4 regions of the Mesorhizobium sp. B2-1-1 genome follow, and region 4 is predicted to be linked to each of the others. Evidence: predicted binding sites of a transcription regulator. Region 4 holds the regulator's gene; each other region holds the start of a gene.
The links. Region 4 encodes PhoB, which activates phosphate uptake and scavenging genes when phosphate is short. Its sites were predicted from a motif close to TGTCATNNANCTGTCAT; they were not measured.
Positions count from the first base shown of each region.

Region 1: the regulator PhoB is predicted to act here: its motif matches at 1,766-1,782, upstream of phnF (phosphonate metabolism transcriptional regulator PhnF).
Region 2: the regulator PhoB is predicted to act here: its motif matches at 1,310-1,326, upstream of FJ972_RS21325 (LTA synthase family protein).
Region 3: the regulator PhoB is predicted to act here: its motif matches at 2,672-2,688, upstream of FJ972_RS27440 (ceramide glucosyltransferase).

Region 1 covers NZ_CP083954.1:1,658,167-1,662,188, forward strand. The annotation lists gene FJ972_RS08075 (carbon-phosphorus lyase complex subunit PhnI) at 1-614, opposite strand, end outside; gene phnH (phosphonate C-P lyase system protein PhnH) at 616-1,227, opposite strand; gene phnG (phosphonate C-P lyase system protein PhnG) at 1,227-1,688, opposite strand; gene phnF (phosphonate metabolism transcriptional regulator PhnF) at 1,820-2,554, shown strand; gene FJ972_RS08095 (zinc-binding alcohol dehydrogenase family protein) at 2,675-3,694, opposite strand; gene FJ972_RS08100 (ABC transporter permease) at 3,757-4,022, opposite strand, start outside.
Region 2 covers NZ_CP083954.1:4,316,267-4,320,288, forward strand. The annotation lists gene FJ972_RS30190 (hypothetical protein) at 1-21, opposite strand, end outside; gene fabD (ACP S-malonyltransferase) at 147-1,088, opposite strand; gene FJ972_RS21325 (LTA synthase family protein) at 1,365-3,293, shown strand; gene FJ972_RS21330 (pilus assembly protein) at 3,339-4,022, opposite strand, start outside.
Region 3 covers NZ_CP083954.1:5,660,317-5,664,338, reverse strand. The annotation lists gene argF (ornithine carbamoyltransferase) at 1-880, shown strand, start outside; gene FJ972_RS27450 (Hsp33 family molecular chaperone) at 1,004-2,035, shown strand; gene apaG (Co2+/Mg2+ efflux protein ApaG) at 2,172-2,564, opposite strand; gene FJ972_RS27440 (ceramide glucosyltransferase) at 2,796-3,947, shown strand.
Region 4 covers NZ_CP083954.1:1,319,294-1,323,315, reverse strand. The annotation lists gene FJ972_RS06445 (ROK family protein) at 146-1,387, shown strand; gene phoB (phosphate regulon transcriptional regulator PhoB) at 1,395-2,084, opposite strand; gene phoU (phosphate signaling complex protein PhoU) at 2,104-2,811, opposite strand; gene pstB (phosphate ABC transporter ATP-binding protein PstB) at 2,837-3,640, opposite strand; gene pstA (phosphate ABC transporter permease PstA) at 3,637-4,022, opposite strand, start outside.

The DNA.
Region 1 (4,022 bases), 340 kb from region 4:
AACCCCTCGTCGCCGCGCGACAGCGCCTGCAGGCGGATGTCGCGAGCCATCGGGAACTCCAGCGGCTCGCGGGTGATGTCGCCGGGGACATGGTCCTGAGGCATGTCTCCGTCCGGCTCGATCAGCCCATCGCGAGCGAGGATCGCCGAGACGCGCGGCATTGCCTGCGCTTCCGTCTCGCGCCGCAAGGGCGCGGCGACATCGGCGCCGGCGGCAAGCTCGGGATCGAGCAGCCGGTGCGTGTAGTCGAAGGTGGGCCCAAGCAACTGGCCGCCGGGCAGGTCCTTGTAGGTCGCCGAAACGCGGCGTTCGACCAGCATGGTGGCGGTGTCGATGGCATTTGTATAGCCAAAGCGCGGCAGCGTGGTGCGGTAGGCCCGCACCAGGAAGATCGCCTCGATCATGTCGCCGCGCGCCTGCACGATAGCGAGTGCGGCGAGTTCGCGATCGTAAAGCGAGCCTTCGCTCATCACCCGGTCGACGCCGAGCGCCAGCTGTTCGACGATCTGGTCGAGGCGCAGTGCCGGTACCGAGCGGTCACCGCGCCGACGGTCAGCGAGCAGGCTGTGGGCGTTGGCGATTGCAGCTTCGCCGCCTTTTACCGCGACATACATGCTAGGCCTCCGTCGTCTTGATGCGTGTCGTACGCGGCAGGCAGGCGAGGCTGTCATGTGCCGCCAGGATGATGTCGACGCCGCGCGGAAAGCGGTTGATGTTCTGCTTCCACTGCTCGATGAAATGACGCGGCATGAGGGCCGGCGCGATCGTCGCCGTCTTCTCGATGCCAGGACCTTCGAGCAGCAGCGGCGTGCCTGACGTGAGATCGCCGACCTGCAGGATCAATGTGGTCGAGCGGTCGGGATAGTCCTGCGTGCCTTGCGAGAAACCGTCGAGCGCCATCATCTCGGCCGGCGAGGCCACAAAGGCGAAATGCGCGTCGGCCGGGGTGTTGGCCAGCGGCGCGCCGCTGTGAAAGCCGAGCCAGGACATGACCGCTGCCGAGGCGTGCAGGGCCGGGTCCAGCCAGAGCGGCGTGTCGTTGTCGCACAATGCCAGCGCAACCGCGCCCGATATCGCCGAAAGCGGCGCCGGCGGGCGGGCCAGGGCCGGCAAGGGTTGCACGCTGCCCGGCCGCGCCATTGCGTCCATGACGGCGCGAAACACCGTCTGGGCGTTGAACACCGGATCGGCGAACCCGCCCTCGATCGATTGCGCTGCGATATCCATCAATCTTCTCCGCGAACCATGGTGAAGAAATCCACCTTCGTTGCCGCCGTTTCGGCGCGGCGCCTTTCTCGTGCCGTGGTCAAGGCAGCCCGCAGCGGCGCGAGAAGGCCCGTTTCGACCGCCTCTCGGTGGGCGGGGTCCTGCCACAGCGCGTCGGCGATGGCCGCCAGCTTCGCCTTCTGCTTGTCGCGGCCGAGCGCATAGCAATGGCCGACCTGTCCGGACGGCAGGCGCACTGTGGCGCGGGTCACGGTGGCCTCGCCGACATTGAACGGCGCGCCGCCGCCGCCGATGCGGCCGCGCATGGTAACCAGGCCGGTCTCGGGACCGCGCAGCAGTTCGGCCTCGGCAGGCAGGCCGGATTCGTTCCAGAGGCGAACGATGTCGTCGCCGCTGGACTGCGCCAGGGTTGCCATGGCCGCCTTGCGTTCGGCCTGGTCGCGCGCTTCCTGTCCTCGCATGAGCAACATCCTTGCTTCTAATTTGTCTATTGATATAGACAACCATACGAATTATACCCATTACCTGACGCGAGTCCATGACGGGTGCGTGACAGGGGCCGGCCAGGGGCGAAACCGTGAACGGAAAACACGTGGCTGACGGTATCGAGCGGCGCAGCGGCGTCTCGTTGTGGCGCCAGATCGCCGACCGAATCCTGCAATCGATCGCTGCCGGCGATTTCGCCGAGAATGCCGCGCTGCCGCCGGAGGTGGCGCTGGCCGAGCGCTATGGCGTCAACCGTCACACGGTGCGCAGCGCCATCGCGGCGCTCGTGCAGGACGGGGTACTGCGGGCCGAGCAGGGGCGCGGCACTTTCGTGCTGTCGCGCAAGCGGCTGTCCTATCCGATCGGCGCGCGCACGCGATTTTCAACCGGCTTGCAGGGCCAGGCGTCGGAGCGGCATATCGTGCTGCTGGCCTCATCGGTCGAGCCGGCCAGCCGGCGCGTCGCCGAAGCCCTGGGCCTTGCCAGGGGATCGGATGTGATTCGCCTGGAGACGCGCGGCGAGGCCGATGGGAAGCCGGTGTCGCGCGCTTCCGGCTGGTTCGACGCCAGGCGCTTCGCCGGCATCGATGTGGCCATGGCCGAGACCGGGTCGATCACCGCATCGCTCAAGCGTTTCGGCATAGACGATTATCTCAGGCAATCGACGGTGCTGTCGGCGCGTCACGCCGATGCTTCCGACCTTGCCGACCTCGATCTGCAGCCGGGCGGCATCGTGCTGGTCACGATGGCCGTCAACATGACGACGGACGGCCGGCCGATCCAATTCGCCGAGGCGCGCTTCCCGGCGGAGCGGGTGGAGCTGAAACTGTCGGCGCTGTAGGGCGTGTCGGCCTTATACCAACGCTGGTACCAGACCAGCTCGGTTGTCAGCGGCTTGGCGGTTTGGGGGTCGCCCTGCGCGGGGCGTGGTCAATACGGGCCGGGTTCACGATCTGCCAGCTTATGCCCCCACCTCGATCACGGCCTTGATCAGGCCGGATTTCTCATGCGCCCAGCGGGCGAGATCACGTGGCGTGTCGGCAAGCGTGGTGCGGTGGGTGACGAGCTTGGCCAGCGGCACGGCGCCATCGCGGATCGAAGCGGCGACGTGGTCAAAGTCGGCCCTCAAGGCATTGCGGCTGCCGACAAGCGTCATCTCGCGCTTGTGGAACTCGGGGTCGGAAAAGGCGATGTCGTCCTTCACGACGCTGACCAGCACCAATGTCCCGCCATGCGCGACATGAGCGAAGGCCGACTGCACCGAGCCGGTGTTCCCGGTGGCGTCGAAGACCACGTCGAAGCCTTCGCCTGATGTCGCTTCGCTGACCAGATCGGATGCCGCGCCGCGCGACCCGTCGAGGGTCTTGAAGCCGAGTTCATTGGCGGCGAAGCCGAGCCTTTCGCTGCTCATGTCGAGCAGCGTCACGTCGAGCCCGGCGATGCGGGCGAAGATGGCGGTGCCGAGCCCGATCGGTCCGGCGCCGATGACGAGCGTCCGTGCGCCGGGATCGGCACGCGAGCGCCGCACCGCATGGGCGCCGATGGCCAGGAACTCGACGGCCGCGGCATCGGCCAACGACAGGCCGTTGGCTGGATAGAGGTTTTGTTCCGGGATAAGGATCTGTTCGCACATGGCGCCGTCGCGATGCACGCCGAGCACTTCGATCCGGACACAGCAATTGGGTTTACCGTGCCGGCAGGCGATGCATTTGCCGCACGCCAGATAGGGATTGATGATGACCGGCTCGCCCGTGGCAAGACCAACGCCTTCGCCCGCCTCGACGATGGTCCCCGACACTTCATGGCCCATGATGCGGGGGTAGGCGAGGAAGGGATGCTTGCCCTCGAAGATGTGGTAGTCGGTGCCGCAGATGCCGACATGGCTGACCGCCACCAGCGCCCAGCCGGGAGGCGGCGAGCCAGCCGCGGGACGGTCTTCCACGACAAGGTCGCCGGGCGAACGGCAGACAACGGCTTTCATGCTTCAATCCAGTCGGTTCATGGAATCGCCGGCCGATTTTTCGACCCGGCCGGCGATCGATTTTACTTGCCACCTCGGCGGCGCAGGCCGTCGAAGTAGACGATGACGATGATCAACATGCCGGTGATGACGCGCTGCCAGAACGTGTTGACGTTGAGCAGGTTGGCGCCGTTGTTGATGGTGGAGAGGATGAACGAGCCGATCAGCGGCCCGTGCACCGAACCGATGGCGCCGAACAGCGACGTGCCGCCGATCACCGACGAGGCGATGGCTTGCAACTCGTAGGTGTCGCCCTGCGTCGGATTGCCGATGCCGATGCGGGACGCGA
Region 2 (4,022 bases), 2.7 Mb from region 4:
GCGCTGGATGAGTTCGCGCAAACAATCAACTTTGCTGCGGTCTGTCCTAGCGACAAAGGAGTCCAGGCGCTGTTCGATTTCGGCAGAAAGACGGATGAGACAGGCATGCCAAACCTCGTGAGTTCGTCAAATTCAGTCGCGGCGCCTCACCCGAGCGCCGCCAGTGCGGTTTCGACCTCGGCCGCGGAACCGACCGATGCCGTGGCGATTTCGCGGTTGATGCGCCGGGCCAGCCCTGAAAGCACTTTTCCCGCGCCGACTTCATAGAGCGTGGTGACGCCGTTCGCGCCGAACCACTCCACTGTCTCGCGCCAGCGCACGCGGCCGATCACCTGTTCGAACAGACGGCGCGCAATGATTTCGGGATCGCTGGTCGGAGTGACCGTGACATTGGAGACGAGCGGCACGACAGGCGCGTTCTTGGTTACCCCGGCCAGCGCCTCGCGCATGATCTCGGCGGCGGGCGCCATCAGCGCCGAATGGAAGGGCGCGGAGACCTGCAGCATCAGCGCTCGCTTGGCGCCTTTTTCCGTGCACAGTTTGGCAGCCAGTTCGACCGCTGCCTTGGCGCCGGAAATCACCAGCTGGCCACCGCCATTGTCGTTGGCGATCTGGCAGACCGATCCTTTGGCAGCCTCGGCGCAGGCGGCTTCGACATCGGCCTGCTCCAGTCCGATGATCGCCGCCATGGCGCCTTCGCCGGCGGGCACCGCCGCTTGCATGGCATTGCCGCGGATGCGCAGCAGCCTGGCGGCATCGGCAACCGAGACGAAGCCGGCGGCGGCAAGCGCCGAATATTCGCCCAGCGAATGGCCAGCGACGTAGGTAATCTTGTCCTTCAGCGAGAAGCCGCCCGCTTCCAAGGCCCTGATCGCGGCCAGCGATACGGCCATCAGCGCCGGCTGCGCGTTGGCGGTGAGCGTCAGCGTCTCTTCCGGCCCTTCCCAGATCAGCTTCGACAGGTTTTCGCCGAGCGCGTCGTCGACTTCGCTAAAAACCCTACGCGCCTCGGGGAAGGCATCGGCGAGGTCCTTGCCCATGCCGACAGCCTGGCTGCCTTGTCCCGGAAAGGTGAATGCAACGGCCATGTGTGGGCTCCCAAAGCTCGGTTCTGCTTGCCTGATACACGAATTTTCCTGCCTGTGACGCAACGCGGCCTGCCAAGTCAAGCCCGGTTCGACCCGGCCCCTTGGCAGCTTTGCCGGCCGAGTGCCTGTTCCAAAAGGCTTTTTGGCGATCACTCCTGATGAAAACCGCTCACGAATCGTTTGCTGGCTCTTCTTATTTCCGCCACAGGCGCTAGCTTTGCGTGACAATTCCATGACAATCGAGTGACGGGTCTGTCGCTGGGTGGGGAAGTTAAAGTGGCTAGGATTTCGAAAGGCGCAGGCAAAGCCGCGCCACAGTTTCTGGAAGACGATCCTTCCACCGGCTACCTGCCGGGACGGAAGTGGCCGACCATACGCTATGGGCTGACCAGCCTGCTGATCGCGGCCGTCCTGGTGTTCGCCATCGAATTGATCGTGCGCGGCGACTTCGCCGGCACGGTTTCCTTCTTCCTGCAGCCGCTCAAGCCGGGCTGGACCACGATCGTGGTGTTCGCACTGGTTCTGGTCGGCCTCGATGCCGTTTTCGGCCGCAGCTATCAAAGCCTGATGATCGTCGCGCCGCTGACGCTCTCGCTGGCTTTCATCGGTCACCAGAAATCGCATTATCTCGGCGATCCCCTCTACCCGACCGATTTCCTCTACTCCCGCCAGATCGTGGCGCTTCTGCCGCTTCTGGTGCGTGACCGCCCGATGACTGCCCTTGCCATGATTGTCGGCATTGTCGCCGGCCTGTCGCTGCTCATCTATGGCTGGCGGGTCTGGCGTCGAAAGGTGCCGATACTCAGCCGCAAGGGCCGTCTCGCCCGGCTGACGCTGGCGGTGCCGCTGCTCGCCTTCTTCGTCTCGATCATGGACTATGCCACCTTCTCGTGGACCCGGGACCGGCTGCAGATCATCCCGATCATGTGGGACCAGAAGGAAAATTACGCCTCCAACGGCTTTGCGCTCGCCTTCGCGCTGAACGTGCCGATGGCGCATGTCTCGGCGCCGCCAGGCTATTCGGAAAAGGCGATCGCGGCCATCGACAGGCCGCAGGTGACCGCCTCGGTGCCCCAGGAAAAGCCCGACATCATCGTCGTCATGAGCGAATCCTTCTGGGATCCGACCAAGCTGCCCGGGGTCACCATCACGCCCGATCCGATCCCCAATGTGCGGGCGCTGCGTTCGGGCTCCATGTTCTCACCCGAATTCGGCGGCATGACCGCCAATATCGAGTTCGAAGCACTGACCGGCTTCTCCAACGCCTTCCTGCCGGCCGGCAGCATCCCCTACCAGCAATATGTGCGCACGCCGACGCCGTCGCTGGCGACCTTCCTGAAGAGGGAGGGCTACAGGGCGCGCGCCATCCATCCGGGCACCAACTGGTTCTGGAACCGCGGCGCGGTCTATGCCGATTTCGGCTTCGACGACTTCAGATCGGAAGAGACGTTGCCGCCGATGCAAAAGCGCGGGCCGCTGGCATCCGACGCGGCGATGACGGACGAGATCATCAGCGAGGCCGATGCCAGCGATGCCCCGGTGTTCTTCTTTGCCGTCAGCCTGCAGAACCACGGCCCTTACGAGCCGAACCGCTACTACAACCCGACCCACACCGTGCAGGCGCCGATCAGCCAATGGGCGCGTGAATCGCTGCTGAGTTACACCGAGGGCTCGGCCGACGCGGACCGCGGTCTCGAACGCCTGATCGAATGGGCAAAGAAACGCTCTCGGCCCACCGTCATCGCCTTCTTCGGCGACCATCTGCCGCCGCTTGGGCCGGTCTATGTAGAGACCGGGTTCATGAAGGACAATGTCGCGCCGCGCAAGGAGGCTTCCGCCGAGGCGGCGCTGGAGCATCATCAGACGCCACTGGTCATCTGGTCGAACCGCACAGGCCCTGCCAAGGACATGGGCGCCGTCAGCCCCGCCTTCCTGCCCTATCACATCCTGAAAACGGCCGGCATCACCCACCCCTACTATACCGGCTTCCTGGGCGAGATGCGCGAACGCTACCGCGTGGTCGACCGCAATCTGCTGCTGACGCCGGCGGGAGAAGCCACGCCCGATTGGGCGCGGCAAAAGCAGATCGACCCGGCGATCCGCGACTTCCGGCTGCTGCAATACGACATGATGTTCGGCAAACGCCACGCGGCGCCCGACTTCTTCCCCGAAACGGTGGACAAGGTCGTCGCCCATATGAGCTGAAATTCGCGGCATCCTTCCAGGATGCCGCCCAGCGGGGTCGAGCGTTCAATTCGTCAGTTGCAATTTCGAGAATTTGTTGGCGATCTGCTGGAACACGTTCGGCAATTTGTTTGGATCGTTGACGGCGTAGTAGTCGCTGGGATCCGAGGCGCAGGCGCTGTAAAGCGTGCGGTTGGCGGCGGTATCGGATTGCAGCACCATCGTGTAGATTTCGGCGCCCTGCTTCTTCAACTGCGTGCAGACGCTTTTGGTCCATCCGTCGACATTGCGCGCGGCGGTGGTCTGATTGTCCGATCCAAGCCGACCGGCAGCGCCATAGGTTGAGCCCGCGAGAAAACCATAGGACGTATAGTCTGACTTGGTCGTCTCGTTGCTGGCGCCGTAGACGACATTCTCGCCGTCGGTGAGCAACATGACGATCTTGCTCACCCCAGGCGTCTTCCAAGGCGTACCCTCGGCGTATGGCGCACCCGGCGACAACACCCGCTGGCCCCAGGCCAGGCCCTCGGAAACATTGGTGCCGGACCCCGCCCATGCAAGCATCTTGGCGGCCTCGTTGCGAAGTTTTGTAAAGTCTTCGGTCAAGGGGACGATTGGCGAGGGACAGGACCGGTTTGGCCCCACCGTCAATTGCAAGGCGTTTGGATCGTTTGTGACCGCGGTGGCAATGGCGGTGTTCTGCGGCGCCACATATTTGGCGACTGTTTCAAGATCACCTCGCAAAAGCCC
Region 3 (4,022 bases), 1.4 Mb from region 4:
CGTTTCCGAAGGCGACCTGCGCTCCATGCTGACCGACGCAGTGGAGCGCAAGGCGCGCCTCAAGGCGGGCGAGCGCTCGAAACCTCTCGAAGGCAAGGTGCTGGCGATGATCTTCGACAAGCCGTCGACGCGCACGCGCGTCTCCTTCGATGTCGGCATGCGTCAGCTTGGCGGCGAGACCATCATGCTGACCGGCACCGAGATGCAGCTCGGCCGCTCCGAGACCATCGCCGACACAGCCAAGGTTCTGTCGCGCTATGTCGACGCCATCATGATCCGCACCACCTCGCATGAGCGGCTGCTGGAGCTGACCGAGAATGCGACCATCCCGGTGATCAACGGGCTCACCGACGATACCCATCCTTGCCAGCTGATGGCCGACATCATGACCTTCGAGGAGCATCGCGGTCCGGTCGCCGGCAAGACCATCGCCTGGACTGGCGACGGCAACAACGTGCTGCATTCGCTGCTGGAAGCCTCGGCGCGGTTCCGCTTCAGCCTCAACGTGGCGGTGCCCGAAGGCAGCGAGCCGGCGCAGAAGCATGTCGACTGGTCAACCGCACATGGCGGCAAGCTCTCCTTTACCCGCTCGCCAGAGGAAGCCGTCGACCAGGCCGACTGCGTCGTCACCGACTGCTGGGTGTCGATGGGCCAGGAGCACCGCGCCCGCGGCCACAACGTGTTTTCGCCCTACCAGGTCAACGCCAAGCTGATGGCCAAGGCAAAGCCCGACGCGCTGTTCATGCACTGCCTGCCGGCGCATCGCGGCGAGGAAGTGACGGACGAGGTCATCGACGGTCCGCATTCGGTGGTCTTCGACGAGGCCGAGAACCGGCTCCACGCCCAGAAGGCCGTGCTTGCCTGGTGTCTTGGGGCCTGAAGTGGACTTGAAGTGTCTTGGCGCTTGACGTGCCGGGGAACTTGATCTCCGGAGGCGCGATGCCTATCTGCGCGGCATCACGCAAATCAAGCGCGTTTAGACGCATGCTCCCCAAAGGGCGGCATGGCCGCGCCCTGGAGCTTTGTCATGCTGGAAACCCATCAAGTGGCTGAACATCACCCCAAACTCGGCGAATTCGGTTACGCCGGCGATGATCACGTCGTGCCCTTCGAGGTCGGCCCGCTCGATGTGCGCGGCCGCACCGTTCAGCTCGGGCCGATGCTCGATGCGATCCTTGGCCGCCATGATTATCCCGAGCCGGTCGCCCGGTTGCTGGCGGAAGCCTGTGTGCTGACGGTGCTGCTAGGCACCTCGCTCAAGTTCGAGGGCAAGTTCATCCTGCAGACCCGCACCGACGGGCCTGTCGACATGCTGGTCGCGGATTTTTCCACGCCCTCGGCGCTGCGTGCCTATGCGCGCTTCGATGTCGACCGGCTGGAGGCGCTGATTGCGGCCGGCGAGACCTCGCAGCAAACGCTGCTCGGCAACGGTGTGCTGGCGCTGACCATCGACCAAGGTGCTCACACGCAGCGCTACCAGGGCATCGTCCAGCTCGACGGCGAGACCCTGGAAGAGGCCGCGCGCACCTATTTCCGCCAGTCGGAGCAGATCCCGACCGATCTCCGGCTTTCCGTCGCCAAGCTTTTGACGCCCGGCCCCGGCGGCGCGCGCGAGCAGTGGCGGGCGGGCGGCATCCTGGCGCAGTTCCTGCCGCAGGCCTCCGAGCGCATGCGCGTTCCTGACCTGCCCGGCGGGGATGGCGATCCGCGCGAGGAGATCCACGATCCCACAGACAATTCCTGGCAGGAATTGCTGGCGCTGCTCGGCACCATCGAGCCGACCGAACTGATCGATCCGACCATCGGCGCAGAGCGGCTGCTCTATCGTCTGTTCCACGAGCATGGCGTGCGCGTCTTCGGCGGCGTTCCCGTCGCCGATCAGTGCTCATGCTCCCGCGACAAGATCCGCGGCATCCTCGAGGGCTTCTCCGCGCAGGAGATCAAGGACAGCACCGAGGACGGCGGCATCCACGTCGCTTGCGAGTTCTGTTCGACGCAATATGACTTCGACCCGGCGGAATTTACGACTCAGTAGGGTTCTTGTTTCTCCCCGTTCTACGGGGAGAAGGGGCCCAAGAGCGGATGAGGGGCGGCGCTGCCCCTCATTCCTGCCGGACATTTCTCGCCGTATAGTGACGGGGAGAAACCCGCTGTCGCCGATTTCGCCTCGTCTAATTCACCGTCCGCCTTGTCCCCGGCAGGTCGAGTGAGAAGGCGGGGATGGCGATGTCGAATGTCTCGCCCCGCTCGTTGCGCATGGTGTAGTGACCGACCATGATCCCCGACGGGGTCGAGAGCGGACAGCCCGACGTGTATTGATAGCTGTCGCCGGGATTGAGTTCGGGCTGATCGCCGACCACGCCGGCACCTCGCACTTCCTCGACCCGGCCGGCGCCGTCGGTTATGTGCCAATAGCGCGACAACAGCTGCACGAATTCGTCGGACTGGTTGTCGATCGTTATCTGGTAGCCCCAGACATAGCGGTTTTCCGAAGGATCCGAGCGGTCCTCGAGATAGAACGGCCTGACCTGCACTTCGATGTTGCGCGTGACGGCGCGGTACATGAGCGGCTCCAAAACAAATCCGGTGTGGAACATTCGGCGCTCTTTGCGGTTCGATCAACCGTGCGCGTCCGAGTTGCTGTCCCTGAAGGGCAGGTGCCGACAAACAATGTCATTTGAGTGACACATGACAATGATGGTGTGCACCAGCAATGCCGGGCGACTCGGGCGCTCTGTCGAACTGTCGAAAACGGCCGCCAAGCGGGCCGGGTTTTCTGGAGTGATCGGATATCGATGGAACTCGCTCTCATAACCGGCTCGCTTTCGATCGCTCTCATCGCCTCAAATCTCGCCAGCATACTGCTCGCCTGCTCGCGCCTGAAACGGCGCGCCGCCATCGCGCCGCCGGCCGGCAAGCCGCTGTCTGTCTCGATCGTCATCCCGGCGCGCGGCGTCGAGCCGTTTACCCATGAGACGCTTGAGCGCGCTTTCTCGCTCGACTGGCCGCGCTACGAACTGATCTTCTGTGTCGCCCATGCCGACGACCCCGCGGTCAAGCCGATCCGCGCCGCGATTGCCCGCTTTCCAGCCGTGCCGGCCCGCCTGCTCACCGGCGACGACCGCGTCAGCGCCAACCCGAAACTGAACAACTGCGTCAAGGGCTGGGAGGCAGCGCGCCACGACTGGGTCATTCTCGCCGATTCCAACGTGCTGATGCCGAAAGACTACGTCCAGCACCTGATGGCGGCATGGCGGCGGGACACCGGCCTGGTTTGCTCGACGCCGATCGGTTCGCGGCCCGACGGCTTCTGGGCAGAAGTCGAATGCGCTTTCCTCAACACGCTGCAGGCGCGCTGGCAATATGCCGGCGAGGCGCTTGGCCTCGGCTTTGCCCAGGGCAAGAGCATGTTGTGGAACAAGCAGATGCTCGACGCCAATGGCGGCATCCGTGCGCTCGCCGCCGAGATCGCGGAGGATGCCGCGTCGACCAAACTGGTCAACAGGCTCGGCCTGCGCGTCAATCTCGTCGCTTCGCCCTTCGAGCAGCCGCTCGGGCAGCGCATGCCGGGCGAGATCTGGTCGCGCCAGGCCCGCTGGGCGCGCCTGCGCCGCGTCACCTTTCCGCTGTTCTTCGCACCCGAGATCCTGACCGGCGTGGCGGCTCCGCTCGTGCTGGCATTGATCGCCGCGGCCAGCGCCGGCGTCAGCCTGCCCATGACAGCGCTTTGCGTGCTGGCGCTCGCCTACCTGCCGGAATGCATGCTCGCCTCGGCAAAGGGCTGGTATCTGTCGCCGCGCATCGTCACCGCGATGATCGCACGCGACCTGATTTTGCCCGCGATCTGGATGCGCGGTTGGCTGGGCGGGGCCGTCGACTGGCGCGGCAACGCCATGACCATCGGCACCCAGGCGGCCGAGCTCGAAGAGACGCCCTCCCGCGCTTGATGTCGGCGGTTCAGCTTGATGTCGAGGAAGGTTATCGTATATACAAAAATTGTTGAACTAGGCTCTATTTTTGTG
Region 4 (4,022 bases):
CGTCGATTCTGATGTATTTTGATGTCCTCGTGAATTTTTTTCGAGCTCCGGAATAAATAATGACAGCCAAGGCCGGTTCTGCCAGTATTTGACGGTCGTCGGGATCCTGGGGAGAGAACGCGGCGACGGGGAGGATGCGAGAAACATGTCGGTCGGAATCCGCCACGACGATTTGCGCCGACGCAACCGGGCGATGGTGATCGCGGCCGTGCGCCGTGCCGGGCAGCCCTCGCGCACCGAGATTGCCGCGACCACCGGGCTCAGCCATTCCACCATATCGGCGATCTCCTCCCACCTGATTGGCGAAGGCATCCTGGCGCAGAGCAAGCCGAGCGAGGCCGGTGCGCTGAAACGCGGCCGGCCGCAGGTCGGCCTCAGCCTCAACCCTGAAGCCGCGGCGGTGATGACCGTGGTGCTGTCGCTGAATTTTCTCTCCGTCGCCGTCATCGACTATGCCGGCCAGGTGATATCTGAAGAGCAGCGCCGGCTGGACACGCTCACCCTGTCGCGCGAGGCGCTGATCGGCGAATGCGTGGCCATCGTCAGGCGGCGGTTCGAGGATCCCGACCTCGACGTCGGCAGCATCGCCCGTATCGCGCTGGCGATCCAGGGCATCACCGACACGGATGCGCGCACCATGCTGTGGTCGCCGATCACGCCGCAGACCGACATCGCCTTCGCCGACATACTGGAGGCCGAGTTCGGCATTCCCGCCACCATGGAGAACGATTGCAACATGATGGCGGTGGCGCTGCGCTGGCGCGATCCCCAGCGCTACCGCGACGACTTCATCGCCATCCTTTTGTCGCACGGCATCGGCATGGGCTTGGTGCTGAAGGGTGAACTGTTCACCGGCACCCATTCATCCGGAGGCGAGTTCGGCCACATGATCCATCGCCCCGGCGGGGCGCTCTGCCGCTGCGGGCGGCGCGGCTGCGTCGAGGCCTATGCCGGCAACTATGCCATCTGGCGCAACGCGAGGCAGCTTGGCGAGGACACCGAGCCCGTCGACGTCAGCGACGCCGACATGCGCACCCTGGCGGCCTCGGCGCGCGAAAAGGACGGGCCGGAGCGCGAAGCCTACCGCAAGGCCGGCGAGGCGCTGGGTTACGGCCTTGGCAGCCTGTTCGCGCTGATCGATCCGGCGCCGGTCGCCATGGTCGGCGTCAGCGCCGCCGCCTTCGACCTGATCGAGCCGGCTCTGCGCGAGGCCATTGCCCAGACCGCCGGCGGCCAGCACTCGAAATCGATTTCCTTCGACACCGAGCCGAACGAACTGCCACTGATCCGCGAGGGCTGCGCCATGCGCGCGCTGACCTTCGTCGACCAGGAGATTTTCGCGCCGGGGGCACAGGCGAAATCAGGCGTGGGCGAGAACGTTGCGTGACATATCCCTAGTCTTCGCGAATCGCATACCCCGCGCCCCGAATGGTGCGGATCACGTCAGGCATGCGGCCATTGTTGACCGCCTTGCGCAGCCGGCCGACATGCACGTCCACGGTGCGCTCGTCGATATAGATCGTTTCGCCCCAGACATTGTCGAGCAGTTGGCTGCGCGAGAACACGCGGCCGGGATGTCGCATCATGAATTCGAGCAGGCGGAACTCGGTCGGCCCGAGCCGGATCTCGCTTTTCTTGCGGTAGACCCGGTGCGATTCACGGTCGAGCACGATGTCGCCGACCTTGAGCACGCTGGACAGAACTTCGGGCTTGGCGCGGCGCAGCAGCGCCTTGACGCGTGCCATGAATTCCGGCGTTGAGAACGGCTTGACCAGATAGTCGTCGGCGCCGGTGGAGAGACCGCGCACCCGGTCGCTTTCCTCGCCGCGCGCCGTCAGCATGATGATCGGCAGCCGCTCGGTCTCGGGCCGCATGCGGAGACGGCGGCAGAGCTCGATGCCGGACACCGCCGGCACCATCCAGTCGAGCACAAGAAGGTCAGGGACATTCTCCTGCAAGCGGATCTCGGCTTCGTCGCCGCGCGTCACCACCTCTACCTGATAACCCTCCGATTCCAGATTGTAACGGAGCAGCACACCCAGCGGCTCCTCGTCCTCCACCACCATGATGCGTGGCGCGATCATCGACTGGTCACCCCTGCCGTCAAGCCGCTGGCGCCGACATCGCCGTCTCGTCCTGCTTCGGGCGATTGGCGGGCAATTGCGTGCCGGTCAGCACATAATAGGCATTTTCGGCAATGTTGGTCACGTGATCGCCGATGCGCTCGAGATTCTTGGCGCAGAACAAAAGATGCGTGCAGGCGGTGATGTTGCGCGGATCCTCCATCATGTAGGTCAGCAGCTCGCGGAAGACCGACGTGTATTTGACGTCGATGCGTTCATCGTCGGCGCGCAGCTTGGCAAGTGCCGCGGCATCGCGCGCCGCATACTCCTCGATCACGCCTTGGACCTGGATCAGCACAAGCTGCGCCATGGCGTCGATGGAGTGCGACAGGTCGCGCGGCGTGGCGGCAAGGCCGACGGTGCCGACGCGCTTGGCGATGTTCTTGGCGAGATCGCCGATGCGTTCGAGATCGCCCGCCATGCGGATCGAGCCGACGACATGGCGCAGATCGTCCGCCATGGGCTGCCGCTTGGCGATCAGGGTGATGGCGCGGTCGTCGAGTTCGCGCTGGCGCGCATCCATGATCGCGTCGTCGGAGACGACGCGCTGGGCGAGCGCGTTGTCGGAATTCAGGAGCGCCTTGGTCGCGCCGCCGACCATCGATGAGGCGAGATCGCCCATGTCGCGGATCAGCCTGCTGATCTGTCCGAGATCTTCGTCAAAGGCTGCGACTGTGTGTTCGGCCATGATCTTGGTCCTCGTATGCCTGGGATCAGCCGAAGCGGCCGGTGATATAGTCCTGCGTGCGCTTCTCGCGGGGCGACGTGAAGATCTTCTCGGTGCGGTCGAACTCGACCAGCTCGCCCAGATACATGAAGGCGGTCTGCTTCGACACGCGCGCCGCCTGCTGCATGTTGTGGGTGACGATGACGATCGTATAATCGGCCTGCAACTCGTCGATCAGCTCCTCGATCTTGGCGGTCGACAGCGGATCGAGCGCCGAGGCAGGCTCGTCGAGCAGGATGACCTCCGGCTTCACCGCCACCGTGCGGGCGATGCAGAGGCGCTGCTGCTGGCCGCCCGAAAGGCTGAGGCCGCTGGCGTTGAGCTTGTCCTTGACCTCGCTCCACAGTGCCGCGCGCTTCAGCGCCTGCTCGACACGGCCGTCCATCTCCGCCTTGCTGAGCTTCTCATAGAGCCTGACGCCGAAGGCGATGTTCTCGTAGATCGACATCGGGAACGGCGTCGGCTTCTGGAACACCATGCCGATCTTGGTCCTGAGCAGGTTGAGATCCTGCGAACGGTCGAGGATATTCTGGCCGTCGAGCAGCACCTGGCCCTCGGCGCTCTGCCTCGGGTAAAGCTCGTAGATGCGGTTGAAGACGCGCAGCAGCGTCGACTTCCCGCAGCCCGAAGGCCCGATGAAGGCGGTGACGCTGCGCTCGGGCAGCGACAGGCTGATATCCTTCAGCGCCTTCGACTGGCCATAGTAGAAATTGAGGCCCTTGACCTCGATCTTGGCTTTCTCGACCGCGACTTCGGGCGTATTCAACTCGGTGGACAACATCGGTTTCATCTGTCCTCTCTGCGTCCGGTAAGGCTGCGGGCGAAGATGCTCAGCCCGAGAACCGTAAGGGTGATTATGAGTGCGCCGGTCCACGCCAGCTGCTGCCATTCCTCGTAGGGGCTGAGAGCGAACTGGAAGATGGTGACGGGCAGGCTGGCCATCGGCGCATTGAGATTACTCGACCAGAACTGGTTGTTGAGCGCCGTGAAGAGCAGCGGCGCCGTCTCGCCGGAAATGCGGGCGATGGCCAGCAATATGCCTGTGACGATGCCCGACAGCGCCGCACGGTAGGCGACCGAGCGGATGACCACCCAGCGCGGCGCGCCGATCGCGGCGCCGGCCTCGCGCAAGGCGTTCGGCACCAGGTTGAGCATGTCCTCGGTGGTGCGAA